DNA from 3 places in the Streptomyces sp. NPDC059853 genome. Region 3 is predicted to be linked to each of the others. Evidence: riboswitches for the same ligand, from Rfam matches in the RefSeq annotation. Region 3 holds a riboswitch; each other region holds the start of a gene.

Evidence for each region. Region 3 has a riboswitch for S-adenosylmethionine ahead of ACFV5N_RS07575 (peroxidase-related enzyme). Riboswitches for the same ligand answer to the same signal wherever they lie in the genome.
Region 1: another riboswitch for S-adenosylmethionine. It lies ahead of thrC (threonine synthase); the one in region 3 lies ahead of ACFV5N_RS07575 (peroxidase-related enzyme).
Region 2: another riboswitch for S-adenosylmethionine. It lies ahead of ACFV5N_RS06385 (aminotransferase class V-fold PLP-dependent enzyme); the one in region 3 lies ahead of ACFV5N_RS07575 (peroxidase-related enzyme).

Annotation. Positions count from the first base shown of each region.
Region 1 is NZ_JBHWJL010000144.1:200-10,150, reverse strand. It holds gene ACFV5N_RS16575 (cold-shock protein) at 1-8, opposite strand, end outside; gene ACFV5N_RS16570 (MoaD/ThiS family protein) at 415-693, opposite strand; gene thrC (threonine synthase) at 690-2,018, opposite strand; SAM riboswitch class I at 2,035-2,173, opposite strand; gene ACFV5N_RS16560 (glucosyl-3-phosphoglycerate synthase) at 2,429-3,397, shown strand; gene ACFV5N_RS16555 (trehalose-6-phosphate synthase) at 3,490-4,962, shown strand; gene ACFV5N_RS16550 (serine hydrolase domain-containing protein) at 4,977-6,266, opposite strand; gene otsB (trehalose-phosphatase) at 6,396-7,265, opposite strand; gene ACFV5N_RS16540 (DUF3263 domain-containing protein) at 7,304-7,552, opposite strand; gene ACFV5N_RS16535 (extracellular solute-binding protein) at 7,602-8,804, opposite strand; gene ACFV5N_RS16530 (hypothetical protein) at 9,098-9,583, opposite strand; partial or broken gene ACFV5N_RS16525 (ROK family protein) at 9,719-9,951, shown strand, end outside.
Region 2 is NZ_JBHWJL010000035.1:451-10,401, reverse strand. It holds gene ACFV5N_RS06415 (ATP-binding protein) at 1-174, opposite strand, end outside; gene ACFV5N_RS06410 (DUF6879 family protein) at 184-819, opposite strand; gene ACFV5N_RS06405 (hypothetical protein) at 812-1,081, opposite strand; gene ACFV5N_RS06400 (biotin transporter BioY) at 1,329-1,910, shown strand; gene ACFV5N_RS06395 (ribose-5-phosphate isomerase) at 1,944-2,420, shown strand; gene ACFV5N_RS06390 (Fpg/Nei family DNA glycosylase) at 2,420-3,232, shown strand; gene ACFV5N_RS06385 (aminotransferase class V-fold PLP-dependent enzyme) at 3,217-4,524, opposite strand; SAM riboswitch class IV at 4,625-4,743, opposite strand; gene ACFV5N_RS06380 (putative leader peptide) at 4,794-4,937, shown strand; gene ACFV5N_RS06375 (ABC transporter substrate-binding protein) at 5,187-6,869, shown strand; gene ACFV5N_RS06370 (ABC transporter permease) at 6,866-7,813, shown strand; gene ACFV5N_RS06365 (ABC transporter permease) at 7,813-8,775, shown strand; gene ACFV5N_RS06360 (dipeptide ABC transporter ATP-binding protein) at 8,775-9,951, shown strand, end outside.
Region 3 is NZ_JBHWJL010000044.1:9,912-19,862, reverse strand. It holds gene ACFV5N_RS07585 (FecCD family ABC transporter permease) at 1-447, opposite strand, end outside; gene ACFV5N_RS07580 (ABC transporter substrate-binding protein) at 454-1,542, opposite strand; gene ACFV5N_RS07575 (peroxidase-related enzyme) at 1,565-2,731, opposite strand; SAM riboswitch class IV at 2,823-2,930, opposite strand; gene ACFV5N_RS07570 (NADPH-dependent FMN reductase) at 2,997-3,575, opposite strand; gene ACFV5N_RS07565 (ArsI/CadI family heavy metal resistance metalloenzyme) at 3,742-4,167, opposite strand; gene ACFV5N_RS07560 (ArsR/SmtB family transcription factor) at 4,241-4,615, shown strand; gene arsB (ACR3 family arsenite efflux transporter) at 4,612-5,670, shown strand; gene ACFV5N_RS07550 (arsenate reductase ArsC) at 5,663-6,076, shown strand; gene ACFV5N_RS07545 (hypothetical protein) at 6,266-6,544, shown strand; gene ACFV5N_RS07540 (hypothetical protein) at 6,682-6,957, shown strand; gene ACFV5N_RS07535 (ATP-binding protein) at 7,471-8,667, shown strand; gene ACFV5N_RS07530 (ParA family protein) at 8,664-9,734, shown strand.

The DNA.
Region 1 (9,951 bases), on a different contig from region 3:
TGAGCCATTCCAAACTCCCCATGTTGCTGGCCCTTTCACGAGGCCGCACTTCGCGGACCCGGGTCAGACCGGAACGCGTCGACCGCCGCTGAATGTATCTGGACGGAAGCCCTCTGCAACAGGCCATTGAGGAGAGAATTCTTGGAGCCCCCAAACGGGCAAATTACGCAAAGCAGAAGAAAGACGAATATTTCCTTCGCGCCTTATCGCGCCAATCCGGCAATTGGTGCAGCGAATTTCCGCGCGTTTCCGTCGAGAACTGTCGTGAATTCATAGGCGACTGACATCGGCTGGGCCGCGGGGGCCGGCGACGCGCGCGAGCCCACTCTATCGCCCCGGAAACGCCCAACCGCCCCGAAGCGGGCAGCTCCGGGGCGGTTGTTGAAGATGTGATCAAACGTAGACGTGGCGCGCTCAGCAGCCGCCCGCCACCGCCGGGATGATGGAGATCCCGGCGCCGTCCGGCGTGGGAGTGTCCAGGCCCTCGGCGAACCGCACGTCGTCGTCGTTGACGTAGACGTTCACGAAACGGCGCAGCTTGCCCGCGTCGTCCAGCACCCGGGCGGAGATCCCCTGGTGGTTCTTCTCCAGATCGGCGAGAACGTCGCGCAGCGTACCGCCGTCGGCGGAAACCTCCGCCTGGCCGCCGGTGTAGGTGCGCAGGATGGTCGGGATTCGGACAGTCACGCTCATGCGAGGCCAGCCTCTCGGAAAGCGTCCAGATTCGGACGGATGATGGCGGTGGGACCGGTGGTCCCGGCCACCGCGTCCAGGGTCTTGAGGCCGTCGCCGGTGTTCAGTACGACCGTCGTCAGCTCCGGGTCGAGTTGCCCGGTCTCGATCAGCTTGCGGGTCACGCCCACGGTCACCCCGCCCGCCGTCTCGGCGAAGATGCCCTCGGTGCGGGCCAGCAGCTTGATGGCGTCCACGATCTGCGGGTCGGTGACGTCCTCCACCGCCCCGCCGGTGCGGCGGGCGATGTCCAGGACGTAAGGACCGTCCGCCGGGTTGCCGATCGCCAGCGACTTGGCGATGGTGTCCGGCTTCACCGGGCGCACCACGTCGTGCCCGGCCTTGTAGGCCCGGCTGACCGGGGAGCAGCCCTCGGCCTGGGCACCGAAGATCTTGTAGGGCTTGTCCTCGACCAGGCCGGTCGCGATCAGCTCCTTGATCCCCTTGTCGATCTTGGTGAGCTGGGAGCCGGAGGCGATCGGGACCACCAGCTGGTCGGGCAGCCGCCAGCCCAATTGCTCGGCGATCTCGAAGGCCAGGGTCTTGGAGCCCTCGGCGTAGTAGGGGCGGAGGTTGACGTTGACGAAGCCCCAGCCCTCGCCGGCCGGGTCACCGATCAGCTCGCTGCAGAAACGGTTCACGTCGTCGTAGGTGCCCTCGATGCCCACCAGCTCGCCGCCGTAGACGGCGGCCATCACGACCTTGCCCTGCTCCAGGTCGTGCGGGATGAACACACACGAGCGCAGGCCCGCCCGCGCGGCGGCGGCGCCGACCGCGCCCGCCAGGTTGCCGGTCGAGGAACAGGAGAGCGTGGTGAAGCCGAAGGCGCGGGCGGCCTCCACCGCGTTGGCGACCACCCGGTCCTTGAAGGAGTGGGTGGGGTTGCCGGAGTCGTCCTTCACGTACAGCTCGCCGCCGTGCCCGAGCGCCGCGGCCAGCCGGTCGGCCCGGACCAGCGGGGTGCCGCCGGGGTGCAGGTTGGGCTTGGACGCGACATCGGCCGGCACCGGCAGCAGCGGGGCGTAGCGCCAGATGCTGTGCGGCCCGGCCTCGATGGCGCTCCGTAGCGCTCCGGGGTCACCGGTGGGCAGATCGTACGCGATTTCGAGTGGGCCGAAACACGCCTCACAGGCGAAGATCGGGCTGAGCGGGAACCGCTCACCGCACTCCCGGCAGGAGAGCGCCACGGCGGGCCCGAGATCGACGGGGGCTCCGGGGGATCCCGGGGCGGCGGAGGTGCGGGGGGCGCCGTCGGGCGCGGGGGTGTGCGAGGTCAGCACAGGCATGACTACGAGGCCCTTCTCCTCATCTTCCCCGTGACGGCTTTCGCCACAGGACGGAATTGGCACCTTCCCCACCGGGAGCCTCGCGTCCTTACGAGACCGGCGGAAGGGTTGCCGGGGCTTCAACGGGCCGTTCCCTCTGCCCCTCTGGATGAGCTGTATTCGATTGGCTGCGCAGCGTCCCCGATATGCGGAGGACACCTGCGCTGTCCGAGACTGTAACGGACGCCCCGGACAATGGCTCGGGCCGTCCGATCCGCGAGACGAACAGGAGACAGACATATTCTCGCCCGAACTGGGCACCTCCGATGAGGGCCAGATACGGCCATTGATGACATGCCCGACAGAACCGACTGACGTGATCTACCTGACCTACCCGACTTATGTGGTCGAAGCGAACAGGAGCGACATTCGTGCTGGAAGAGGCTGAGGAGTGGCTGACCCGCCGGTCCTGGACTGCCGCTGACCGCTCGCTGCGACGGCTGCTGGACGCGAAGGCGTCGGCCGGCCCTGCGGGCAGCGTCAGTGTCGTGCTTCCCGCGCTGAACGAGGAAGCGACCGTCGGCACCATCGTGGAAGCGCTCCGGCGCGACCTGATGGAGACCGTGCCACTGATCGACGAGCTGATGGTGGTGGACTCCGGGTCCACCGACCGCACCGGGGAAGTCGCCGCGGCGGCCGGTGCCAAGGTCGTCCACCGCGACGAGATCATCCCGCGCATGCCCACCGTCCCCGGCAAGGGGGAGGTGCTGTGGCGCTCCCTCATGGCCACCAGCGGCGAGATCATCTGTTTCGTCGACGCCGATCTGCGGGAGTTCGACTCCCGCTTCGTCTCCGGCATCCTCGGGCCGCTGCTCACCGAGCCCGATGTGCACCTGGTCAAGGCCATGTACGACCGCCCGCTCGGCGACGCCCCCTCAGGAGCCCACCAGGGCGGCCGGGTCACCGAGTTGGTGGCCCGCCCGCTGCTCAACCTGCACTGGCCGCAGCTGGCCGGCGTCGTCCAGCCGCTGGGCGGCGAGTACGCGGCGCGCCGCTCCCTGCTGGAACAGCTGCCCTTCCCGGTCGGCTACGGCGTCGAACTCGGCCTGCTCATCGACACCCTGCACCTCGCCGGGCTCGACGCGGTCGGCCAGGTCGACGTCGGGGTGCGCAAACACCGCCACCAGGACGGCCAGGCCCTGGGCCGGATGGCGGCGGCCATCATGCGCACCGCCCAGAGCCGGCTCCCGGGCCACGGCCCGGTCCCGGTGCAGCAGGGCATGATGCAGTTCGAGCGCCTGGCGGAAGGCGGTTTCGCGCCGCTGACGCACACCATCCACACCGAGGAACGGCCGCCGATGGCCACCGTCCCGGAGTACGCCGCCCGCCAGGCGGCCTGATCCGGGCGGACGGACGGCGCCCCCCCGCACGGACACGCCGAGGGTGACCGGAGGCACGTTTGTGTGGGGGGCTTCCTGGCTAGGGTCGGATCATGGGCGTTGCAGCAGACTCCGAGACACCCCCGGTCCTGGTCGCGTCCAACCGCGGCCCCGTCAGCTACTCGCTTGGCGAGGACGGCACGCTGACCGCGCGGCGCGGCGGCGGCGGCATGGTCTCCGGGCTCTCCGCCCTCGGCGACGCCGCCGGCACCTGGGTGTGCGCGGCGCTCGGTCCCGGCGACCGCGAGGCCGTCTCCCGGGCCGGCGGCGCGACCCTGGACCCCGCCGACACCGACGGCCGGCCGGTGCGCATGCTGGACATCCCCCCGGACGTCTTCGACGCCGCCTACAACGGCATCGCCAACTCCGTCCTGTGGTTCGTCCACCACCTGCTGTACCAGACCCCGCTGGAGCCGGTGTACGACGCGGAGTTCGAGCGCCAGTGGGCCGGCTACACCACGTACAACACCGCCTTCGCCGACGCGCTCGCCGCCGAGGCGGAACCGGGGGCCGAGGTCCTGGTCCAGGACTACCACCTCTCCCTCGTCCCCGCCCTGCTGCGCGAACGCCGCCCCGATCTGCGGATCGGGCACTTCTCCCACACCCCCTGGGCACCGCCGGACCTCTACCGGGTCCTGCCCGACGCCGTCGCCCGGCAGGTGCTGCGCGGCATCCTCGGCGCCGACCGCGCCGGGTTCCTGACCCGGCGCTGGGCGGGTGCCTTCGCCGACTGCTGCGCCGACCTGCTGGGCGCCGAGGTCCGCGAGACCGCGCCCGGCGGCCCCGACGCCTTCACCGTGACGTTCGAGGGCCGCACCACCCGGCTCGGGGTGCACGGGCTGGGCGCCGACGGCGCGTTCCTGCGCGAGCGCGCCCACCGGCCCGATGTGGACGAGCGGCTGGCCGCCCTGCGCGAGCAGGTGGGCGAGCGGGCGACCGTGGTGCGGGTGGACCGCACCGAGCTGTCCAAGAACATCGTGCGCGGCCTGCTCGCCTACCGCCGGCTGCTCACCGACCGTCCCGAGTGGCGGGGCCGGGTGGTGCACGTGGCGTTCGCCTACCCCTCCCGGCAGGACCTGGCCGTCTACCGGGACTACACGGCCGAGGTGTCCCGGGTCGCCGAGGCCATCAACGCCGAGTTCGGGCAGGACGACTGGACGCCGGTGGTGCTGCACGTCAAGGACGACTTCGCCCGCTCGCTCGCCGCCTACCGGATGGCGGACGTGGCGCTGGTCAACCCGATCCGGGACGGCATGAACCTGGTCGCCAAGGAGATCCCGCTGATCTCCGAGCGGGACTGTGCCCTGGTGCTGTCCCGCGAGGCGGGCGCCGCCGCCGAACTCGGCGACGACGCCCTGCTGGTCAACCCGTACGACATCGCCGGCACGGCCGAGGCCCTGCACCGCGCGCTGACCATGGACGCGGACGAGCGGCGGGTGCGCGCCGCACGGCTGGCGAAGGCCGCCACCGCGCTCACCCCCCGCGACTGGTTCCTCGCCCAGGTCGAGGCCCTGCGCACGGCCTGACCCGCGCCGGGGGGTCAGCCGCACACCGCCCGGTTCACCAGGTCGAGGCCCGCCCGGAACTGGGCCTCGGCCTTCTCCCGGTCGTCCAGCCACAGGGTGAACTCGGCCACCGCCGCCGAGTGGCGGCCGTCCGCGCTCACCCCGGCCTCCGAGACGGTGCCGAACGAGGTGCCGCCGTGGAACCACAGCCCGCCGTCCGCGCAGCGGGCGGGGTCGGCGCCCTCCACCGGCCGCCACGCGATGCCCAGCCCGTACCCGGCGCCCGGCGCGAACTCCTCGGCGGGCACGGTGTCCTTCATCGCCTCCAGCGTCGCCGGCTCCAGCAGCTCACCGCCGAGCAGCGCCCGCAGGAAGGTGTTCATGTCGGCGGTGGTGCTGATGATGGCCCCGTCCGCCCCGGCGTCCGCCAGGACCGAGGTGTCCGTCAGCTCCTCCCTCCCCGGGAACTGCATGTACCCGGTGGCCGTGGGCTGCGGGACGTACGCGCCGCTGCCCGGGGTGAGCGTGTGCCGCAGCCCCAGCGGCTCGATGATCCGCTCGTGCACCTCCTGCTCCCACGGGTGCCCGGTCAGCTTCTCGATGATCATTCCGGCCAGGACGTAGTTGGTGTTGGAGTACGACCACCGGGTCTCGCCCCGCGGATCGTCCGCGTCCGGCAGCCAGCCGGGGGCCTCGGTCATGGCGAGGGCCACCTTCTCCTCGGCGGTGGAGATCGCGAACCGGGTCTCGCGGTAGTTCTCCGGGGTGAGCGCCTCCGGATCGGAGAGGAAGAGGATGTCCGTGTAGTTGGCGAGACCGCTGGTGTGCCGCAGCAGATCGGTGACGGTGATCCGGGCGCCGTCGTTGCCGTTGCCGGTGACGACGCCGGGCAGCAGTTCCTCCACCGTGTCGTCCAGCGCCAGCTTGCCCTCCTGCACCAGCTGGAGGGTCACCACGGAGACGAAGGTCTTGGTGTCCGAGCCGATCCGGTAGTACGCGTTCCCGGGCACCTCGCCCCGCCGCTCCAGATCGTCCACGCCGGCCCGCGCCGTCCGCCGCGCCCCGGCCGCGTCCACCGACGCGGCCGTGACGCCGGTGGCCCCGGCGGTCACCACCGCCTCGGTGTCCCGCTGGAGCTGGCGCGCGAACCGGTCGCCGTGCCCCGCGCCGTGCTGCTCGGCGGCCCCGGCCGCCGCGCCGCCGCCCGGTGCCAGCAGGGCGACGGCGGCGATCGTGCCGAGGCCGGTGACGGCCAGCCCGGCGCGGGTCCACACCGTCCGCCGCGACCGCCCGCCGCCGCTCCCGCCGTTGCGCACCGCATCCATCATCCGACTCCGTTCTGTCAGCATCGTTGCACCCGACGTTACCGAGCGTCACTGACACTCCACGAGCCGGAGGGCCCCCGGAACCGGGGTGGGGCTGCCCCCACCCCCTCCGGTGGAGCCGGCCGGACGTCAGCCGAGCGCCGCGGCCAGGGCGGACAGCAGGCCCGCGACCCCGGCCGGTCCGTCCACCGTCACATCGGTGACCGCCGCGAGTTCGGCCACCTCCGTGCTGCCGCTGCACACCCGCAGCCCCGGCACCCCGGCCTCGCGCAGCTTCGCCACCGCGTCGAACGCCGCCAGATCGCCGAGGTCGTCGCCCCCGTACAGCACCGCCGAGGCGTCCGTCTCCCGGGCCAGCGCGGTCAGCGCCGCGCCCTTGTCGGTGCCGGGCGGGCGCACCTCCAGGACGAACCGGCCCGGCTCCAGCGCCAGTCCCAGCCGGGCCGCCAGCTCGGCCAGCGGCGCGCGCAGCGCGGCGAAGACCCCCGCCGGGTCCGGGGCGGTACGGGTGTGCACCGCCAGCGCGTTGCCCTTGTCCTCCAGCAGCACCCCGGGGCCCGACCGCTCCACCAGGGCCGCCAGTTCGGCGCGGGCCACCACGATGCCCGGGTGCGGCGGCGGGCGGTGCAGGCGGCCGGTCGCCGCGTCCCAGCGCTCCGCGCCGTAGGCGCCCAGCACGGTGAGCCCGGCCAGCTCCGGGTGGCCGGCGAAACCGCCGAGCCGCACCGCCACCTCGGCCGGGCGGCCGGTGATGATCGCCAGCACCCCGACCCGGGGGGCGAGCCCGGCCAGCGCGGGCAGCGCGTCCTGGTGCGCGTACGCCCGCGCCGGGTCGTCCACGATCGGCGCCAGCGTGCCGTCGAAGTCCAGCGCCACCAGCGCGCGTTCCGGGCGGGCGAGCAGCGCCGCGAGCCCGTCGCGGCCCGCCTCGGTCACCGGCTCGGGAAGGGACGGAGAGGAAGGGGAGGAGGGGGAGGAAGGTACGGGAGGAGTGCCCATGCCCGGACCCTACCCAGCGGGCGCCGTCATCCGCGCCGTCATCTGCGGTCGCGCCGCTGCTCGCGCCGCCGCCGCAGCAGGTTGACCGTCACCGGGTCGTGCGCCAGCGCCCGCTCGTCGTCCAGCAGCGCGTTGAGCAGCTGGAAGTACCGGGTCGGCGAGATGCCCAGCCGTTCGCGGATGGTCCGGTCCCGCGCGCCGGTGTCCGACCAGCCCTGCCGTGCGACGGCCAGCACCGCCAGCTCGCGCTCGGACAGCTCCGGCTCCGTACCCCGCTCACCACTCACCCGGGCATTTTATGCCCTTACGGACAGCCCGCCCGCGGCCCCTCCCCCGCTACTCCTGCGGCCCGAGCGCCTCCAGGTCGGCCGCCTCCGCCTGCTCCTGGAGGTCGGCGAGGATGCCCGGCACATTGCTCCCGGGCTCCACGGTGGCCCCGATGCCCTGCGCCACCAGCGTGGACACCCGGCCCCAGGACACCTTGCCCACCGGGAAGAACGTCGCGGTCGGCAGCGACTCCAGGAACGGCGTCAGCCGCACGGCGGCGTCCCCCTCCTCCGCGTCCTGCATCTCCTGCGAGGCGGGGGTCGTCACCGGCAGCAGCTCCCAGCGCTCCGCGAAGGAGTTGACGTTCTCGGAGGTGAAGACGTACTTGAGGAACGTGCCGATCGCGTCCCGGTGCCCCCGCTCGTTGAACGCCATCAGCCACGACGCCTCCCCGAGGGTGGTGGTGGACGGCGCGGCCACGCCCGGCAGTTCCGCGATCCCCCACGCCACCTGCCCCCGGTCGGCCTGCCGCATCAGCACCGGGTCGGCGAACAGCATGCCCACCGTGCCGGAGGCGAAGTCCGCGTACGCCTGGGCGCGGGTGGTGGAACCCGGCGGCCGCTCGCCGGTCAGCCCCGGGCCGACCAGCTCGTCCCGGAGCCAGTTGAACGTCGAGGCGTTCATCGGCGAGTTGATCGTGTAGCCGCCGGTGTTGTCGGTCAGCCCGCCCCCGCCGCTGACCATCCACATCAGCGCCTCGCCCGCCGCGTCGTCGTGCCCCAGCGGCAGCGCGAACGGCGTGGGAACGCCCGCGGTGCGCAGCGCCGTGGCCGCCTCCAGCAGTTCCTCCCAGGTCTCCGGCGGCGCCTTCGGGTCCAGACCGGCGTCCTCGAACAGGTCCGTGTTGTAGAAGAGCCGCCCGATACGCGCCGCGAACGGCATGCCGTACTGCACCCGGCGCATCTCGCCCGCGATCGCCAGCGACGGAACGAAGTCGGCGAGCTGGGATATCGGCAGCAGTTCCTCCGCCCGGTACAGCTGACCGGCCGCCGCGAAGTCCGCGAAGGCGCCGAGCTGGGCGATGTCGGGGGCGTTCCCCTCCGCGACCAGGCGCGCGACCTCGGCATTGGCGTCCTGCCAGCGCAGCGTGGTCACATCGATGATGATCTCGGGGTGTTCCAGCCGGAAATCCGCGACCAGTTCGTTCCAGTAGCGCTGGGTACTGCCGGTGTCGGACGCGTCCCCGTATTCGGCGGCCACCAGTTTCAGCACCGTCTCCGAACTCCCGGAGTCCTCGCTCCCGCACGCGGTCGCGGAAAGGCCGACGGCCCCGGTCAGGCCGGCCGCCATTCCCAAGAACTTCCGACGTCGCACCTTCACTACCCCTTTGTCCAGAAAAGCATTTCTGCCCCGAAGTACCGTGCGGCGCAGCAGCCCCGCGCGACCCTCAGAGTCTGCCTTGCGGGGCCGTGATCACGACCGTGACCATCGGTATCGCTTTCACAACAGCTAGCGGTCCGTGGAGGTTTGACGGGCACATAATTCGGGGAACGGGGACGGACCGGTCAACTCCCCGCCGACCGGCACAGATCGAGTACGGCCGGGTCCAGCATCTCGCTCCCCAGCTCGCACGCCTGGGCGAAGGAGGACGGTACGCGGCCCACGGCGTCCACCTCGTCCGGGAGTCCGGGCACCGCACCGGCCCCCGGCCGCGGCGCGGTCTCCGCCCGCGCGTCCCCCGCCGGCCCCTCCTCCGGGTCCGGGTCCGCGTCTCCGCCGCCCGGGGACGGGGCGGGCTCGGGCACCGGCCGCGGCTGCGGCTCCCCCATCGGCGCGGGCTCCCGGCCGGCGGCCGGCTCCGCCGCGCCCGCCTCCACCGCGTCCCCGTCCGCCGCGTCCTCGCCGTCCTCCCGCGGCCCGCAGGACGCCGGGCGTTCGGCCGCGGGTCCCGCGCACACGTCGCCGCCCGCCGGATGCACCGACACACACCCCGCACTCGCCAGACCGGCCAGACACCCCAGCAGTACCGCCACGCTCCGTCGCATCGTCATGCCCTCCCAACGCCCCGCCCCGGCGGGACCGGACGGCTGCCGGGCCCCGGATCACCCTGCGGGAGCAACCGGTTCGCCCCCAGGAGGGAAACAGGTGGACTAGACCTGTTGGCCCCGCCGGGTGAGACTGTGCCGGTGACCACTGATCACGACGACGGCTACGTCCTCGCCCTCGACATCGGCGGCACCGGTCTCAAAGGCGCCCTCATCGGCACCGACCGCCGCCGGCCCCGCCACGAGGCACGCCGCCCCACGCGGCGCGACGCCGGCCCGGACGCGGTCGTCGAGGGCGTCCTCGGCTTCGCCCGCGAGCTGTACGACACCGGCCGCGACCGCTGGGGCGCGCCGCCGCTCGCCGCCGGGGTCGT
Region 2 (9,951 bases), on a different contig from region 3:
CAGTTGGCGCGGCACGTCGTCCCGGTTCCGGGCCCGGCCGCCGCCGTGGTCGTGGAAGTGCACGCCTCCGCTGATCCGCCCGGCCTGGACCGCGTCCCGGGTGGTCCCCGACAGTTCGGCATGCGTACTGCCGGGAACCGCGCGGTTCTCCTCGTGCCCCTCTTCGGTGTGCATGGAGAACGCTTACCCCGTTTCGGGACCCGCTGTCAGCTCCGGGGGTGGCAGGGGAGCCACTTCGCGGTCCAGATAGGAGAAGACGTCCTCGCCCTCGGCGAAGAGCCGGCGGATGAGCTGTTCCCAGGGGCCGGCCAGCCGGGGGTCGGTGAACCGGGTCGCGTGGTCGAACGCTCCGGCGGCGGTGTAGTGGATGAGGTAGAGCGTCCCGTCCCCCAGCACCACGATCTCGGGAAGCAGACCGTCGTGTTCGAGGTCCCGCACCGTCCGGGCGTCGATCACCCGGACCGGGGTGCCGTACTCGGCTCCGAGGGCGAGCGCGTGCAGTTCCCACCGGACGTACGGCGTCAGGGGCTGTTCGACCACCCGGACCCGGTGGAAGACGTAGCCGCGCTCCTGCCGTTCGCGCTGGGTCGCCGCCAGCCGTTCTCTGCGGTCCTCCAGCAGGCTCAGGGCACGTTCCCAGTCACCGCGCCGCAGTGCCTCGCGGCTGGGGCTGGCTTCCTCGAAGTGCTGGCGGCGTTCGAGTTTCCAGGAGGAGCCGTCGCGGATCTCCGCCGCCCGCCGCCGGAAGTCGTGCCCGTAGTCGTCGTCGAGCCGGGTGCCGCGGGCCGGGTCGAGAGCGGGGAGCCGGAGGTCAAGCATCGGGGATGTCCGGCTTCGCCGCGCTGAGCATGTTGCCGGGAATGATCACCAGGCGCTCGTCCGGGCCGAGCCGTACCCCGGGCGGAAGCCGGGAGTCGTAGGCGGTCGTCAGGTCCCGGCCGATGACCGCCACGTCTCCGTTGTCGAGCTGCCAGATGTCGGGGCACAGCTCCTCGTCCTCCGAATTGCCCAGCTCCTGGGCCGTCTTGCCTAACCGCCGGGCGAACGAGGCGGTCGGGTCCGCCTCCCATGGTCGTGTCACGATTCCTCCACACAAGGTGATGGGCCTGTGGCCGGTGTCACAGGAAGCCTAGGGGCGGCGTTCTCAGGCCGACAACGGATCGCGGGGGCGCACTGAGCCGTGCCGGGGCGCCCCGGCGTGACCTTGGGCCATGTGTTGTTGGGTGTGCATAACGGGGGTGGGTTCGGGCAGTGGATTGGGCTCTTGTTTTCGGTCGGTCGGGTGGGGTCGGATGGGGGTGGGGGAAATCGTTCTTTGGAGGATGTGTATGAGCACCGCTGTACTCGCGGATCTGTTGCCCGCGCCCACGCTGTCCCGGGCCCGGGTGCGGGATGTGGCACTGGTCGTGGGAGGTGCCGCGCTGACCGGGGTGGCCGCGCAGATCGCGCTGCCGGTGCCCGGGTCGCCGGTGCCGGTGACCGGCCAGACGTTCGCCGCCCTGCTCGTCGGTGTCTCGCTCGGCCCGGCGCGCGCGCTGCTGTCCATGCTGCTGTACGCCGTGGCCGGCATGGCCGGGATGCCGTGGTTCGCGGAGGCGTCCTCCGGGTACGGCATGCCCTCCTTCGGCTACATCATCGGCATGGCCGTGGCCGCCGGTGTCGTCGGTGAGCTGGCGCGGCGCGGCGGGGACCGTACGGTGCTGCGGACGGCCGGGACCATGGTGACCGGCATGGCCGTCACCTACGCCATCGGCGTGCCCTATCTCGCCCTGGCCACCGGCATGTCGGCCGGTGAGGCGATGGCCGCCGGTCTGGTGCCGTTCCTCATCGGGGACGCCCTCAAGGCCGTGCTCGCCATGGGCGCGCTGCCCACCGCCTGGCGGCTGGCGGGCCGCCGGGGGCGCGGGTAAGGGGACCGCTGCGCGCATGTCAGACTCGTGCCCATGCGCGTCTATCTCGGCTCCGACCACGCCGGCTACGAACTGAAGAATCACCTCGTCGACTGGCTCACGGCCCACGGCCATGAGCCGGTCGACTGCGGCCCGCACACGTTCGACGCCCAGGACGACTATCCGCCGTTCTGTCTGCGCACCGCCGAGGCGGTGGCCGCCGACCCGGACGCGCTCGGTGTCGTCATCGGCGGCAGCGGCAACGGTGAGGCCATCGCCGCCAACAAGGTCGCGGGCGTACGCTGCGCCCTCGCCTGGAGCGTGGAGACGGCGAAGCTGGGGCGGCAGCACAACAACGCCAACGTGGTGAGCGTCGGCGCCCGGATGCACACCACCGACGAGGCCACCACCTTCGTGGAGGTCTTCCTGGCCACCCCGTACTCCGGCGAGGACCGGCACACCCGCCGGATCGACATGCTCAGCGCCTACGAGAGCGACGGCACGCTGCCTCCGCTGCCCGACGGCGCCTGATGCCGGAGGGGCACACCATTCACCGGCTGGCCGCCGACTACCGGGAACGGTTCGGCGGCCGGGCGGTGCGGGCCGACTCCCCGCAGGGGCGGTTCGCCGGGGGTGCCGCGCTCATCGACGGCGAAGTGCTGCGGGAGTGCGACGCCCACGGGAAGAACCTGTTCCTCGGCTTCGGCTGGCGCCGCTGGGTGCACATCCATCTCGGCCTGTACGGGAAGGTCGCCTTCGGCGACGGGCCGCCGCCCGCACCCACCGGGCAGATCCGACTGCGGCTGGCCTCCCCCGAGGGGTACGCCGAACTGCGCGGCCCCACCACCTGCGCGCTGCTCAGCCAGGACGAGAAGTCCGCCGTGCAGCGCCGGCTGGGCCCGGACCCGCTGCGCGCCGACGGCGACCCCGACCTGGTGTGGCGGCGGATCTCCGCCAGCCGCACCCCGATCGCCGAACTGCTGATGGACCAGCGGGTCATCGCGGGCGTCGGCAACGTGTACCGGGCCGAGATCCTCTTCCGGCACGGCATCGACCCCTACCGCCAGGGCCGCTCCCTCACCGAGGCCGAGTGGCGGCCGATGTGGGCTGACCTCGCCGCGCTCATGCGCGAGGGCGTGCGCAAGAACCGCATCGACACCGTGAGGCCCGAGCACACGCCCCAGGCCATGGGCCGCCCGGCGCGCGTGGACGGGCACGGGGGAGAGGTGTACGTGTACCGGCGCGCCACGCTGCCCTGCCTGGTGTGCGGGACGGCGATCCGGCGTGCCGAACTCGCCGCCCGCAACCTGTTCTGGTGCCCGGTCTGTCAGGCGGCCGGCTGACCCTCGGCGACCAGTTCGCGCACCGCGCGCACCAGCCGCTCCAGGTGCTCGGCCGGGGTGCCGACGCCGAAGCTCACCCGGATCGCCTTCAGCGGGCCCTCGCAGCCGTCCGCCGCCGCCTCGTCCGCGCCCAGCAGGGTACGGACCAGGGGGTGCGCGCAGAACAGTCCGTCGCGGACGCCGATGCCGTACCGCTCGGAGAGCGCCCGGGCGAACGCCTCGCTCGGCCAGTTGTCCACGACGAACGACAGCACCGCCACCCGGGCGGCCTGCGGGCCGAACAGCGTCAGTTCCCGGACGCCGGGGACGGTGGCCAGGCCCGCCCGCAGGCCCGACAGCAGTTCCTCCTCGCGCGCCACCAGCCGCTCGAAGCCCGCCCCGGTCAGGGCACGGCAGGCGGCGGCGATCGCACAGGCGCCGATGACGTTGGGCGAACCGGCCTCGTGCCGTGCGACGTTGTCCTGCCACTCCACCGTCACCGCGCCGCCCTCCGCGGTGACCGCGCGGCTGGCGCCGCCGCCCGCCAGGTAGGGCCGGCCGCGGCGCAGCCAGTCGGCGCGGCCGGCGAGCACCCCGGCGCCGAAGGGCGCGTACAGCTTGTGCCCGGAGAAGGCCACCCAGTCGACGCCGAGCGCGGTGATGTCCACCGGGCGGTGCGGGGCGAGCTGGGCGGCGTCCAGGACGGTGCGGGCGCCGGCCCGGCGGGCGGCGGTGGCGAGTTCGGCGACCGGCCACAGTTCGCCGGTGACGTTGGAGGCGCCGGTGACGCACAGCAGCTTCGGCCCCGGTCCGGCGTCGGCGAGGGCGTTGACGAGGGTGGCGACGGCCTGTCCCGGGGTGCGCGGGGCGGGGAGGTAGGTGACGGCGTGGCCGTGGTGGGCCCAGGGCAGCAGCGCGGCGTGGTGTTCGGTCTCGAAGACGAACACCTGGGTGCCGGTGGGCAGGGCGCCGGCCAGCAGGTTGAGCGAGTCGGTGGTGGAGCGGGTGAAGATCAGTTCGTCGTCGGGCCGGCAGCCGAGGAACGCGGCCACGGTGCGCCGGCTCTCCTCGTACAGGTCGGTGGACAGCTGCGACAGATGGCCGGCGCCGCGGTGCACGCTGCCGTAGTACGGGGCGTACGCGGCGACCTCGTCCCACACCGCGCGCAGGGCGGGGGCGCTGGCGGCGTAGTCGAGGGCCGCGTAGCCGGTCTCGCCGCCGTCCGCGAGCGGGGCGCGGACGTCGTCGCCGAGCACCGGCAGGCGACAGTCGGTGGTGGTGTTCCGGGCAGGGGTGGTCAGGGTCACGGGCATGGCGAAGCTCCGGAAAGGATGAAGAAAAGCAGGCAGGGGCAGGCTGGGTCGGGGGCGTGCGCCCTATCGCATTCGCTTGCTCATCGGAAAACTCCCTCGCGAACCGTGCTTGCCGCAGACCTCGCTGCCTACGGCCCGGTCATCACCCGGGGCACCCCGCCGACGGTTGGAGGGTTGCCGGACAGCGGGCCGGGGCCTTGATCGCTGTCACTCGTGACCTGATCGGAGACTATGCCATGCCGGCCGCCCGGTGAACACCGGCTGTCCGGATGGCGAGATCCCCGTCTCGGGGCGTGCTTGACAGTCCGCCGGGGTTGGCCGATATTTGCCGCATGCCAGCCCTGCCGCTTTTGACGTCGCGCCGACACGTGGACCTGCTCCGCGTCGCGTCGGCGTCCTGTGCCGGCTGCTGATTTCCCCTCCCTTTCCCGGCGGTGAGCGCCGGCCCTGAGCCGCGCCCGTAGCCCCGCAACCGCCGCCCGTTCCACGGGACTTCCGTGCCCCGCGCCCGGCCCGCCCCTGCCCGGGGCCGGCCGTGCCGCGGCGCGTCGCCCCGCCCGCTCTCCCCCCGTGCGCCCCGCACACCCCGTTTCCGCCCGCCGCCGCGCCGTGCCCGAACGCGCGCCGCCGGCCGGGGGATTCGTCCTGAAAGGAAGCCCTCCGTGGCCACCACGCCCACGCCACGACGGCGCAGCAGCCGTCGCATACCCCGCCCCGCCCACGCCACCGCGCTGCTCGCCGCGCTCGCCGTCACCCTCACCGCCTGCGGCACCGGCGAGAGCGGCACCGGCGGCTCCGGTGACGGCACGGGCGGCGGCGCCTCCGGCGACCCGGTGGCCGGCGGCACCCTGCGGTACGCCTTCGCCAACACCATCGACTGCGTCGACCCGCGCCAGCGCCCCCAGCTCACCTCCCGCAACGTCGGCCGCCAGCTCGGCGACCAGCTCACCGAACAGGACCCGGAGACCAAGGAGATCAAGCCCTGGCTCGCCACCTCCTGGGAGATCAGTGACGACGTCAGCCAGTTCACCTTCCATCTGCGCGAGGACGTCACCTTCTCGGACGGCGCCCCCTTCGACGCCGAGGCGGTGAAGGCCAACTTCGACGCCATCGTCGACCTCGGCGCCCGCGCCCCGCAGGCCGGCAGCTTCCTCGCCGGCTACCAGGGCGCCACCGTCCTGGACCCGCACACCGTGCGCGTCGACTTCGACGGCCCCAACGCCCAGTTCCTCCAGGCCACCGCCACCGCCTCCTTCGTCCAGCTCTCCCCGGCCTCCCTCGGCAACGACCCCGCCGCCCTGTGCCTGGGCGACTTCGCCGCCTCGGGACCGTTCACCCTCGGCTCCTTCACCCCCGAGAAGTCCGTCGAACTCATCAAGCGCGAGGACTACGCCTGGGCCTCCCCGATCGCCGAGAACCAGGGCCCCGCCTACGTCGACCGGATCGTCCTCGAAGTCGTCCCCGAGGGCGGCGTCCGCTACGGCGCGGTCACCAGCGACCAGATCGACCTCGCCGACGGCATCCCCTTCACCAACCAGGCCGAGCTGACCAACCTGCCCGGCTACGGCCTGGCCACCGGCGCCTCGCCCGGCATCGCCATCCCGTACATCCCGCTCGCCTCCAGCCCCAAACTCCAGGACCCCGATGTCCGCCGCGCGCTGAGCCTGGGCATCGACCGGCAGGCCGTCGTCGACGCCGTCTTCCAGGGCACCCAGCAGCCGGCCACCGGCGTGCTCACCGCCGCCACCCCCGGCTGGACCGACCAGTCCGCGGAGATCCGGCACGACCCCGAGGCCGCCATCGCCCTGCTGGAGGGCGCCGGTTACGACCGGGTCGGCACCGACGGCATCCGCGAGAACGCCGACGGCGACCGGCTCTCCCTCACCATCACCTACCAGTCCGGCAGCACCGACACCGAGGCCCAGCACCAACTGGTGCAGCAGGAGTGGAAGGAGATCGGCGTCGAACTCGTCCTCGACCCGGTGGCCACCCTCCCCGACGTGCCCATCGACGAGTTCCCCGGCGACCTGACCACCTGGAGCCAGGGCCGCGCCGACGTCGACGTCATCCGCCTCGTCTACGGCTCCGCCCACCCGGAGATGAGCATGCTGTACAACCACCCCGACGAGGAACTCGACGCCCTCCTCGACGCCCTCCAGTCCACCGTCGACCCGGACGAGCGGCAGACCATCGGTGACGCCGCCCAGCAGCGCATCATCGAGCAGGGCTACACCATCCCCGTCTACGACCGGTTCTGGTCCTACGGCTACGGCCCCTCCGTCGGCGGCTTCCGCGCCGACATCGAGGGCAAGCCGCTGCTGAACGAGGTGTGGATCGCTTCGTGAGGCGCTACGTCCTGGTCCGGCTCGCCAACGGAATCATCGTCCTGTGGGCGGCGCTGAGCCTGTCCTTCCTGGTGCTGCATCTCGTCCCCGGCGACCCGGTGTCGATCATGCTGCGCTCCGCCGGCGGCGGCGACCCGATGGGCGTCGACCGGGCCCAGGCCGACGCGCTCCGCGCCGAGCTGGGCCTGGACCGTCCGCTGTACGCCCAGTACGCGGACTTCGTCTCCCGGGCGCTGACCCTGGACTTCGGCACCTCCTTCGGTACCGGGGACGAGGTCTCCGCCATGCTGGGGCGCGCCCTGCCCTCCACCCTGGAGCTGGCCACCGCGTCCCTGCTGCTCACCGCCGTCCTGGGGGTGGCCGCCGCGCTGGCGGCCACCCTGGCCCCCTGGGCGCCGCTGCGCAACGCGGTGCTCTCCGGCACCGTCGCCGGGATCTCGCTGCCCAGCTTCTGGACCGCGATCCTGCTGATCCAGGTGTTCTCCTTCGGCCTGGGCTGGTTCCCGGCGTACGGCGACGGCGACGCCTCCCGGCTGGTGCTGCCCGCCATCGCGCTCGCCCTGCCCAGCGCGGGCGTGCTGGCCCAGCTGCTGGCCAAGGGGCTGCGGACGGCGCTGGCCGAACCGTACGTGCGCACCGCCCGCGCCAAGGGGGCCGGGCGGCTGCGCACCGTGTGGACGCACGCCTTCCGCAACGCCTCCATCCCGGCGCTGACCATGCTCGGCATGATGATCGGCAACATCCTGGCCGGCGCCATCATCACCGAGACGGTCTTCGCCCGCGCCGGCATCGGCCGGCTGACCGCCGACGCCATCGCGGACCAGGACTTCCCCGTCATCCGGGCGATCATCTTCCTGGCCGGCGCCCTGTACGTCGTGGTCAACCTCGCCGTCGATCTCATCTACCCCAAGGTCGATCCGCGGATCGTCCTCCAGCCCGCCTGATGTCCGCCGACATCGACCGGAGTTCCCCGATGACGCTCACCACCGAGCAGGACCCGCGGCGACCGGACCGGCCCCCGGCGCCCCCCGCGGCGGCGGCCCCCGCCGACCCGGGACAGGAACAGACACACGGCCGCGCCGCCCGGCTGCGCGCCGCGCTCGGCACCGTCGCCGCCCGCCCCGGGCTGCACCTCGCCGTCCTCTACCTGGCGCTGATCCTGGCCTGGACGTTCGCCCCGTCGCTGTTCGCGGGCACCGACCCGCTGCGCACCGACCCGGCCGCCTCCCTCACCCCGCCCGGCGCCGACCACTGGTTCGGCACCGACAACCTCGGCCGCGACCTGTACACCCGCGTGGTACACGGCACCCGCACCTCGCTCACCGCCGCGCTGATCGCCGTCTCGCTCTCCCTGGTGGCCGGCACCGTCCTCGGCGTGCTCTCCGGCTACCTCGGCGGCTGGGTCGACCAGACCCTGATGCGGTGCGTGGAAGTCCTCATCGTCATCCCCGGACTGCTGCTCTCCCTCGCCGTGGTCTCCATCCTCGGCTTCGGCGTCACCAACGTCGCGATCGCCGTGGGCATCTCCGGCGTCCCGGCGTTCGCCCGGGTGATCCGCGCCGAGGTGCTGCGCATCAAGTCCAGCGTGTACGTCCGGGCCGCCGTCACCAGCGGCACCCGCACCCCGGTGATCCTGCTGCGCCATGTCCTGCCCAACGCCTCCCAGCCGGTGCTGGTGCTGGCCGCCCTGGAGATCGGCGGCGCCGTGCTGTCCGTCTCCGCGCTCAGCTTCCTGGGGTACGGGGCCGCGCCGCCCGCGCCGGAACTGGGCGCCATGGTCTCCCAGGGCCGCGACTACCTCTCCACCGCCTGGTGGCTGACCACCTTCCCCGGCCTGGCCATCGCACTGATCGTGCTGTGCGCCAACCGGATCGGACGGGCCCTCGAAAGGACCGGAGTGCGCTGATGACCACGGACGCACCGCAGCCCCTGCTCTCCGTACGCGACCTGCACGTCGCCTTCCGCTCCCGCCGCTCCACCGTACGGGCGGTACGCGGCGTGGACCTCGACCTCGCGCCCGGCCGCACCCTGGCCCTGGTGGGGGAGTCCGGCTCTGGCAAGTCGACCACCGGACTCGCCGTCCTCGGCCTCCTCCCGCCCGGCGCCCGGCTGAGCGGCGGCCGGGTCACCCTGGCCGGCCGCGACCTCACCGCCCTGCCGGAACGCGCCTGGCGCACCGTACGCGGCCGGGAGATCGGCTTCGTCCCGCAGGACCCGATGGTCTCCCTCAACCCCGTGCGGCGGGTGGGCCACCAGGTCGCCGAGGTGCTGCTGATCCACGGCCTCGCCGAGGACAGAAAAGCCGCCCACGCACGCGCCGTCGACCTGCTCGCCGACGCCGGGCTCCCCGAACCCGCCAAGGTGGCACGCCAGTTGCCGCACGAGCTGTCCGGCGGAATGTGCCAGCGCGTGCTCATCGCCATCGCGCTCGCCGGCCGGCCCAAGCTGCTGATCGCGGACGAGCCGACCAGCGCCCTGGACGTCACCGTGCAGCGCCGCATCCTCGACCACCTGGAGACCGTCACCGAACGGCACGGCACCGCGCTGCTGCTCATCACCCACGACCTGGCGGTGGCCGCCGACCGCGCCGACGAGATCGCCGTCATGTCGCGCGGCGAGATCGTCGAACGCGGCCCCGGGCACCGCGTGCTGACCGCGCCCGCGCACCCCTGTACCCGTGAACTCGTCGGCGCCGTCCCCGACATGACCGCCCCACCCGCCGCCCCCGCCCCGGAAGGACCGCCGCTGCTGGACGTGCGCGGCCTGCGCCGCTCCTTCGACGGCGGCCGGACCGTCGCCGTCGACGACGTCGGCTTCACCCTCGCCGCCGGCGGCTCGCTCGGCATCGTCGGCGAATCCGGCTCCGGCAAGTCCACCACGGCGCAGCTCGTGCTGCGCCTGGACCGCCCGGACGCCGGCACCATCACCTTCGACGGCCACGACCTCGGCTCCCTCGGCCCGGCCGCGCTGCGCCGGCTGCGCCGCGACATCCAGCCGGTGTTCCAGGACCCGTACGGCTCGCTGGACCCGCGCTTCACCGTCGCCGAGGCCATCGCCGAACCGCTGCGCGCCTACCGCACCA
Region 3 (9,951 bases):
GATGACCAGCCACGAACCGGAGCCGGCCGAGCCGCCCGTCAGCAGGATCGCCAGCGCCGCCCCGAAGGCGGCGGCCGGGGAGACGCCGAGCGTGAACGGTGAGACGAGCGGGTTGCGCAGCAGCCCCTGCATCACCACACCGGCCAGCGAGAGCGCGGCACCGGCGGCGAAGGCGAGCAGGACCCGGGGCAGCCGCAGGTTGATGATGATGGAGTAGGTCTGGGCGAAGTCCTCACGCAGCACGCCGCCGAAGACGGCGAGCCGGACGGCCTGCCACACGTCCGCGGGTCCCGCGTTGGCGGTGCCCGCGGTGACGCACCAGCCGGTGATGAGGACGGCGAGTACCGTACCGGCCCACAGCACGCCCGGCCGGCCGCGCCGGCCGGGCCGGGTGGGCGGCGGGGCGTCCGGCGCCGCCTCGCGCGGCGCCGTCCGGGTGAGCGTCATGGCGGGTCAGCCCGCCTTCCGGACGTACGCGTCGGCGCCGGCGAAGTCCTCGATGCCCTGGAACTCCTCGGCCCAGCGCTGGAGGTAGCCGTCCGGGTCGGTGTCGGCGAACGCGTCCGGGTGCAGCCAGGTGGCCAGGTACAGCGCGCCGATGGCCTTCGAGAGGCCGCTGGTGGCCCAGCCGTTGGTGACGAAGACGTTGCCGTCGCGGACGGCGGTGAGGTCCCGCCAGCCGGCCCGGCCGGTGAGGTCGGCGGTGACCGTGTCGAACCTGTCGTCGCCGGTGGGCGCGGCCGAGGGACCGAACTCGTGCACCACGACCTGCGGGTCGCGCTCCAGCAGCGAGGCGGGGTCGACGGTGGTCTCGGCCTGCTGGTCGCCGCCGGTGTCGAGGTCGCCGTAGATGTTCTCGCCCCCGGCGGCGACGATGATCTGGTCGAAGCCGGAGCCGGGCAGGCCGGTGAGGTAGGGCTGTTCGGTCTCCCAGTACACGCGCACCGGTTCCGTACCGGCCACCCGGTCGCTGATCAGGCCGAAGATCTCGTCGTAGAAGGCGGCGACGCGCTCGGCGCCCTCCGGTTCGCCGAAGACCTCGCCGAGCAGGTCGACGGTCTCGTGGAAGACGTCGAAGTCCCAGGCGGTGGCGACGACCACGGGGATGCCGAAGGACTCCAGCTGCCGCGCGGCCTCTTGCCAGGCGCCGTTGCGCGGGATGATGAAGACGTCCGGGTCGAGTCCGGCGACCGACTCGTAGTTGATCTCCTGGAGGTCCTCGCTGACGACCTCGTCGTCGGCTATGCCGAGGTAGGGCAGCCGGGACTGGGAGACGCGGTCGTAGCCGACGACGCGGTCGCCGGCTCCGATGGCCTGGGCGAACTCGTTGCCGTAGCTGTTGAGGACGACGGCGCGTTCGGCCGGCCCGTCCAGTTCGACGGTGCGCCCGGCGTCGTCCACGACGGTCAGCGCGCCCTCGGAGGTGCCGCCGCCGGTCTCCCGCGCGCCGTCCTCGTTCACCACGGTGCCGCAGGCGCTCGCGGCGGACACGACGGTGATCGCTGCGGCGAGGGACAGGGCGCGGGCCATGCGGTGTCTCATGGTGGTTCCGTTCTCCGTGGTCTCAGTGGGAGGCGTCGGGCCAGTAGGGGTCGCCGAGGCTGAGCATCAGCCGGTTGGCCCAGGTGAAGAAGGCGGTGGCCGCGACCAGATCGGTCAGCTCGGCGTCGGTGAGGCCCACGGCGCGCAGCCGGTCCACGTGGGCGGTGGTGGCGCTCACCGGGGTGGTGGCGAGCGCGGCGGCGAACGCGATGACGGCGCTCCAGCGCTCGTCCTGCCCCTCGGCGAGCCCGGCGGTCGCCGCGGGCACCCAGTCGGCGGCGCGCGGCAGCGTGACGCCGAGCAGCCGGTCGACGTCCTGTTCGCGCTTGGACATCTGGGCGGACTTGCGGGCGTGTACGGAGGCGCAGTACACGCAGTCGGTCACCTTGCTGGTGGCGGCGGCGGCCAGTTCGCGCTCGGCGCGCGGCAGGCCCTCGCGGGTGGCGAAGATCGCGCTGTCCAGGGCGGTACGGGCCGCCAGCACCTTGGGCAGCCGGGCCAGCAGCCGGAAGTACTCGCCGTTGGTCTTGCCCCGGAAGGAGTCCTCCTGCTCGGGGGTGAGTTCGCCGACCGGGACCGGCGGCACCCAGGCGGTCCAGGAGAGCAGTTCGCGGGTGTACTCCACCGGCCGTTCCCGGCCGTTGGAGGCGGTGCGGGCGCGGCTCTTGGTCCGGCCGTGCCCGGGGGTGGTGCGGGCGGGCGGCTGGTACGGGCCGGGCTCGCGGCCCTGGAGCAGCCGCAGGCCGAGGATGGCGCGGGCCTGGAAGGCGGTGAACGCGGCGGTCTGGGAGAGGGTGACGATCGCGTCGGGGGACCAGCCGGTGCCGGTCAGCCGGGCCAGGTCCTCGCGGGTGGCGAGCGCGGGGGAGACGGTGATGAGGTCGATGTGCGCGGCGGCGGCGCGCAGCGCGGGGTCGGCGGGCAGGTCGTCGCCGTACAGCGGGTCGGCGCCGCGTTCGGTGTGGTGCTCGACGAGTTCGGGGACCCCGTGCCAGCGGGCGGCCAGTGCGGCGAGCCCCCGGCGTACCGGGGCGCTCACCGGCGCGGGCCCGTCGAACAGCGCCTCCCCGGCCTCCTGGGCGCGGCGCACCACCAGCGGTTTGCCGGCGCGGGCGGCCGCGATCCGCTCGTCCAGGGCGGCGAGCCGCCCGATGTCGTCCGGTTGCGTGGTGTCGCCGGTGGTGCTCATGGGTCCGCCTCGTCGTGCAGGGTTCGCAGGGGCGACCGCGACACGCGGCAAACGCGCCGGCTCCGTCCGGGAGGGAGCCGGGAACTCGTCAGGAGCACGCTTGCCGCATCACCGCAGCCGGGTCTTTCCCCGGGGGCACCCCACCGTGCAGGAGGGTTGCCGGCCAGCTAGCCGGGACTTCGCGCTGGCACTCTTGACCTGCGCGTCACCCTAGCCACAGCGACCACAGAGCGAAACACCTGTCCGGCATACGAGAAACGGCTGGTCAGGCCCGATAGGACCGGGCGCCGCGCCCCTCCCGGAGGGTCAGGGCCCACCACCCCAGCTGATCGAGCAGCGACCGCGCCGCCCCCGCGGCCTCCTCCTCCCCCGCGCCGCCGAAGTCGTCCCAGGGGCCGTGCCCGTGGAAGCTGACGGTGTTCCGCACGGTGGTGGCGTGCAGTTCGGCGAACACCTGCCGCAGATGCTCGGCCGCCCGCAGCCCGCCGGAGATCCCGCCGTAGGACACCAGGCCGACCGGCTTGGCGTGCCACTCGGTGAAGTGCCAGTCGATGACGTTCTTCAGCGCGCCGGGGTAGCTGTGGTTGTACTCGGGGGTCACCACGACGTAGGCGTCCGCGGCGTGCAGCCGTGGCGACAACGCGTCCAGCGCGTCCCGGGTGGCCTGTCCGGGACTCCCGGACATCGAGGTGGACAGGGCGTAGTCGGCGACATCGATCTGCCCGACGGAGAACTCCCCGTGCTGCCGCGCCTGCCCGGCGAACCAGGAGGCCACGACGGGTCCCACCCGGCCCTCCCGCACACTTCCGGTGATCACTTCGAGTCGCATGGCCTCGCTGGTCATGATGGATCGTTCCCTCCTGCCGGCCCGGCGGCCCGGCGAAAAGCGACAGTGCGACCACGCTAGAAGTTCAAGAAACCTTGAAGTCAAGGATGTTGCGCGGGGAGCGTCCGTCTCACCATCCGGACGCTCCCCTGGACGCCGGCGCTCGTCACCGCGCGCGCCGCCGCTACCGCCCGCTGGCGCAGCATGCCTCCGGCGCCGCGGCGGCGCTCCCGCCCAGCGTGTCGGCGTCCGCCTTCACGACGTACACCTCCCAGGGCTCCCGGCCGGGTCCGTGCACCCAGACCTTGTCCTGGACGGCGTAGCAGCAGGACGTGTCGTTCTCCTCGAAGGTCGCCAGACCGGACTCCTTCAGCCGCCCGGCCGCCGCCGTGACCTCCTCGGCGGACTCCACCTCCACGCCGAGATGGTCGAGGCGGGTCTCCCCGTCCGGCGCGCCCTCAAGGAGAACGAGCTTGAGCGGAGGCTCGGCGACGGCGAAGTTCGCGTACCCCTCGCGCCGCTTGGCGGGGCCGGTGCCGAACAACTGGCTGTAGAAGGCAATCGAGGCCTCCAGATCACTGACGCGCAGGGCGAGCTGAACGCGGGACATGGCGTGGCTCCCTTGTATCGACGACTGTCGATGCAAGCTTGTGTGCTGTATCGAAAACTGTCAACATAGAAGCATGTCGAATCAGAGCCCGGAGTCCCCGTCCCGGAGCGACACCTGCTGTCCCCGCCTGCTGGAGACACCACTGGATGAGGCCCAGTCCGCCGAACTGGCCCAGGTGTTCAAGGCCCTGGGCGACCCGGTCCGCGTGCGCCTGCTGTCGATGATCGCCTCACAACCCGGCGGCGAGATCTGCGTCTGCGACCTCACCCCGGCCTTCGACCTCTCCCAGCCGACCATCTCGCACCACCTGAAACTGCTGCGGCAGGCCGGGCTGATCGACTCCGAACGACGCGGCACCTGGGTCCACTACCGGCTGGTCCCCGAAACGACCGACCGCCTCGCGGTCATCCTCACCCGCCCGGCGGAACTGCCCCTGACCACCCGGTGACCGGCACTCCGCGGCTGTCCTTCACCGACCGCTACCTCACCGTCTGGATCCTCGCCGCGATGGTGGCCGGCCTCGGCCTCGGCCGCTTGGTCCCCGGCCTGGGCGACGCGCTCGCCGCGGTGACCGTGGCGGAGGTGTCCCTGCCGATCGCCCTCGGCCTGCTGGTGATGATGTACCCGGTGCTGGCCAAGGTCCGCTACGACCGCCTGCACACCGTCACCCGCGACCGGCGACTGCTCCGGACCTCCCTGGTGCTGAACTGGATCCTCGGCCCCGCGCTGATGTTCGCGCTCGCGTGGACCTTCCTGCCGGACCTGCCCGAGTACCGCACCGGCCTGATCATCGTGGGCCTCGCCCGCTGCATCGCCATGGTCATCGTCTGGAACGACCTGGCCGGCGGCCACCGCGAAGCGGCCGCCGTCCTGGTCGCGCTGAACTCGCTCTTCCAGGTGATCGCCTTCTCGGCCCTCGCCTGGTTCTACCTCTCCGCCCTGCCCGGCCTGCTGGGCCTGGAACGGACCGGCCTCGACATCTCCTTCGGCGAGATCGCCCGCAGCGTGATCATCTTCCTCGGCATCCCGCTCGCCGCCGGCTACCTCACCCGCCGCACCGGAGAACGCGCCCGGGGCCGCGCCTGGTACGAGACGACGCTCCTCCCGCGCCTCGGCCCGCTCGCCCTGTACGGACTGCTGTTCACCATCGTGATCCTCTTCGCCCTCCAGGGCGAGGCCATCACCTCCCGCCCCCACGACGTGGCCCGCATCGCCGTGCCCCTGCTGCTCTACTTCGCCCTCATGTGGACGGGCGCCATGCTGCTGGGCCGCGCCATCGGCCTGGACCATCCCCGCACCACGGCCCTGGCCTTCACCGCGGCGGGGAACAACTTCGAACTCGCCATCGCCGTCGCCATCGCGACCTTCGGCGCCTCCTCAGGCCAGGCCCTCGCGGGCGTCGTCGGCCCGCTCATCGAAGTGCCCGTGCTGATCGGCCTGGTCCACGTCGCCCGGTACGCCCGCCGCTGGTTCACCACCGAGAGAGTTCCGGCCCATGCCTGACCCCACCGTTCCGTCCGTGCTCTTCGTCTGCGTGCACAACGCCGGCCGCTCCCAGATGGCCGCCGCCTTCCTGACCCACCTGGCGGGCGACCGCGTCCGGGTCCGCTCCGCCGGCTCCGCCCCCGCCGACACCGTCAACCCGGCCGTCGTGGCGGCCATGGCGGAGTCCGGCATCGACATAGCCGCCGAGACCCCCAAGGTGCTCACCACCGAAGCGGTGCGGGACTCCGACGTGGTCATCACCATGGGCTGCGGCGACAGTTGCCCGGTCTTCCCGGGCAAGCGCTACCTCGACTGGCCCCTCGAAGACCCCGCAGGCCACGGCCTGGACCAGATCCGCCCCCTCCGCGACACGATCGAACACCGCGTCCGCACCCTGCTGACGGACCTGGGCATCCCGGCCTGACCCATCCGAACCCTTCGGCCCCCACGAGCCGGCCCGCCACCGCGCCGCGCGCCTCGCGTGAGAAGAAGTGCACGCGCCTGAGGCGGCCGCGCCCTGGGTCACCTCATTGGATCAGTCCAGCAGGGCACCCCTCCAGCAAGCGCGGGTAGATTCGCGATAACCAATGGGCGAGAAAAGGAAGTGGTGGCAGTGACTCAGGTCAATACGCCTCCCGACGCGCGCGTCGGAACAGGGAACTGGTGGGGGATGGCCGAAGTGCGGAGGGCTGGTGTGGGCAGCGACGGCAAAGCCTGCTTGTGGCTGACCGGGGAATCGGGCGGCATCAAGATAGACGGATGGTACTGGGGAGCCAAGCCTGAGATGGCGATGGTGGGAGAATTCGCCATCGTCTATGGAAAGAAAGTGGAGGTCGGCCTCGTCAATCACGAGGCGAATTCCGACATCTACAACATCCTGCTCGCACGATGACGGAGGGAGCCGCGCGTGCTCCGCCGGCCCGTGGCCAGGCGCATACGCCTGTGGTCGCCGCCCGGACGCGCGGCGCAGCCTCGCGCGGTACGGCGCTCCCGGTACAGGCGGACAGTTGATCTGTGTGAGGTGAGACCATGGGCGCCGGCGAAGCCGTCGATGGCGGTCGGACCAGACGGAAAGAATTCTCGACCGACAACCTCAGAACGATCGCCGGTGTGGCCGCGGTCATTGTGGGTGACGCGGTCATCGGAGCTGTCGCCCTCGTGGCCGTATTCCATACCGATGGGCAGGCGCAGGCGGCGTTCCTGGCCAGCGCCTTCACCGCGATCACCGGAATCACCACGGCGTACTTCGGGATCAAGGCCGTGAGTAACACGGCACAGAGAGGACTGGAGCGCGCGAAGGAGTGACCGGGCGAGGCGCGAAGACCCCGGAGCTGGAGCTGGCCGGTCCCGGAGCCAGGACTGAGCCGTTCGTGCGCCCAACGGTTGCGCGCGTTCAGCGGATGCGAAAACGGCGAAGGCCCAGGTCAGGGATGGTGTCCTTGACCTGGGCCTTCGTTGCAAGAGTGGGCGCCGAGTACCGATTGCCCGCGACAAGCCCGCTGCGGTACGCAGCGGTGGAACCTGTTCTGCGGCCACTCATCACGGCGGCCCGTTTGCAAACGTCCGCGCCGTCCTGGCACTGTCCGCCCTGACTGGCACGGATCGGGCTCCCGTGTGTGGGAAGCCGTCGTCTCGCTCGCGCTCGGGTGAAGCTTGCGGTTCAGTGGCGGCGGATGCCGACTCGACGGCCCTTGCCCGGCACGGTCGGGACGGTCTCCGACGGAGTCCGGGCCGGCTGAGAGGGCTGGCTCGCGCGCCCGGAAGCCAATCGTCCGGGCTTTCCGGCCGGAGCGCGGGTTCGCAGGGCAGAATGAGGCCGTGAGCGACGAAGACGTGGATCTGGCTGACCTGCTGGGAACCCAGGAATCGGCCTGCCTCGAGTTCAAGCGCAGTCCGAAGCGCGAGGGCAAGCGGGGTGACGCCATCGGCAACGCGGTGTGCGCTATGGCCAACGATCTGAGTGGCCGTGGCGGGGGTGACATCCTCGTGGGAGTGGACGACAAGGGTCTGCCTGTCGACGACATCGATCTGAGCGATCGCGCGCTCCTCCAACTGACCGAGATCCGGGACTCCGGCCTCATCCTGGACCGTCCGTCTCTCACGGTCGAGCGGGCCGTCTACCGAGGCAAGCCGGTCGTCCGGCTCCGCGTGGCCGCATCCGCGACCCCGCCGGTACGGTTCGACGGTGTCATCTGGGTTCGCCCAGGCCCCACCACGCGTAAGGCCAACCGGGAGGACGAGCGGGTTCTCACCGAGCGCCGACGAGCCAAAGACCGCCCCTTCGACACGCGGCCGTTGGAGCTGGCTCACGTGGATGACCTGGATTTGGATGTGTTCCGGCAGTCATATCTGCCTTCCATGGTCGCCCCGGACGTCATCGAGGAGAATGGGCGGCCCACCGATCTTCAGCTTTCCTCACTCCACCTCATGACCCCCGGCGGCACACCGACCACGCTCGGTGTATTGGCCGTAGGACTCGACCCCACGAGTCATGTACCGGGGGCCTACGTGCAGTTCGTCCGCTACCAGGGGAGTGACCTGGACGCCCCCATCGTGGATGAGCAGGAACTCCGGCAGAACCTGGTAGGACTCTCGGCCCGCCTGGAACCCCTCATGCGTAGCAATCTGCGCACGAGGCTCGCGGAGGAAGGGTTCCGGGAGACACCTCGTCCGGACTATCCGCTGGAAGCACTGCGCGAGCTGTGCATGAACGCGCTCATGCACCGGAATTACGAGACGTCCTACGCGCCGACCCGGATCGTCTGGTTCGATGACCGTATCGAGATCACCAACGCCGGCGGACCGTTCGGGCAGGTCCGGGACGACAACTTCGACCGTGTCACTGACTACCGCAATCCGTCCCTTGCCGCCGCGATGAAAGGGCTCGGATATGTGAACCGGTTCGGCCGGGGTATTGGGCGAGTGAGGAGGGCGCTGGAAGACAACGGGAATCCTCCCGCCGAGTTCCAGGTGGACGATTCATCGTGGGTCGTCGTGGTCAGGAGGGCTGCATGACATCGATCGCGTTGTTCAACAACAAGGGGGGTGTGGGAAAGACCACCCTCACTTACCATCTGGCCCACATGATCCGGCGCCTCGGCCTGAGCGTTCTCGCAGTCGACCTGGACCCTCAGGCGAACCTGACCTCCATGTGTCTGGACGAGACGGAAATCGAGGAGCTCTGGGAGAACCCTTCCGAGCTCATCAACCAGGGCGCGGTACCGGCTGGTCTCCCCGGAGTCGGACGGGTTCGCAGCGGGCAGACCATCGCTGATGCCGTCCGTCCGATCCTCGAAGGAATGGGTGACATCGCGGCCGTCGAGCCTGCCAGGCTCCAGCCGGACCTCTGGTTGCTGCCTGGCAGCCTCGATCTCAGCCGCTTCGAGGACAAGCTGTCCAATGAATGGTCTCGTGCTTATGCGGGCGACATCGCGGCCATTCGTACATCGACGGCGTTCCATCGGATCATGGAACAGGCGGCGCAGACAGTGGACGCCGATGTTGTGCTGATCGATGTCGGCCCCAACCTGGGAGCCATCAACCGGGCCGCTTTGATTTCCGCCGACACGGTACTGATGCCGTTGGCCGCAGACCTTTTCTCACTCAAGGGACTCAGTAACCTGGGGCCGACACTGCGCCAGTGGCGCGCCGACTGGCAACAACTCGTCCTCCCCAGGGTGCCGCAGAACATCTCCGCGCCCCAAGCCGAGATGCGTCCCCTCGGGTATGTGATCATGCAGCCGGAGATGCGCCTTGACCGGCCGGTCAAGGCGTACGAGCGGTGGCTCAAGCGGATTCCCTGGGTCTACTCCTCGGCGGTTCTCGACGAGATGCAGCCCAATGGGGATGATGACCGGCACCGCATCGCGACCATGCGGAACTACCGCAGCCTGATGCCTCTGGCGCACGACGCGAGGAAGCCCATGTTCGATCTGAGGCCGGCCGACGGCGCCCTTGGCAGCACTCAGCAATACGTGAAGACCTGCTTCAAGGAGTTCCACACGCTGTCCCGCGAGGTGCTCGCGCGGATCGGCGAGCCTCTGGAGAAGGACCCCTCAGTGGCACCGGTCGGCCCGAGCTAGGTGTGTTGTTCGGGGAGGTTGGTGACGCGGTCGGCGGGTGTCCGGCCGACGGTTACGGCTTCGAACGCGGCGAGGGCCCAGGCCGCGGACGGTGTCCTTGACCTGGGCCCTCGTCCTACGAGCGGGCGACGAGAATCGCACTCGCGCTCCGATCCGGGAAGCCCTGAGCTCTTGGCGGGCCCATGGTCGCCGACCCGCCGGACCGCCGCCGACGGCG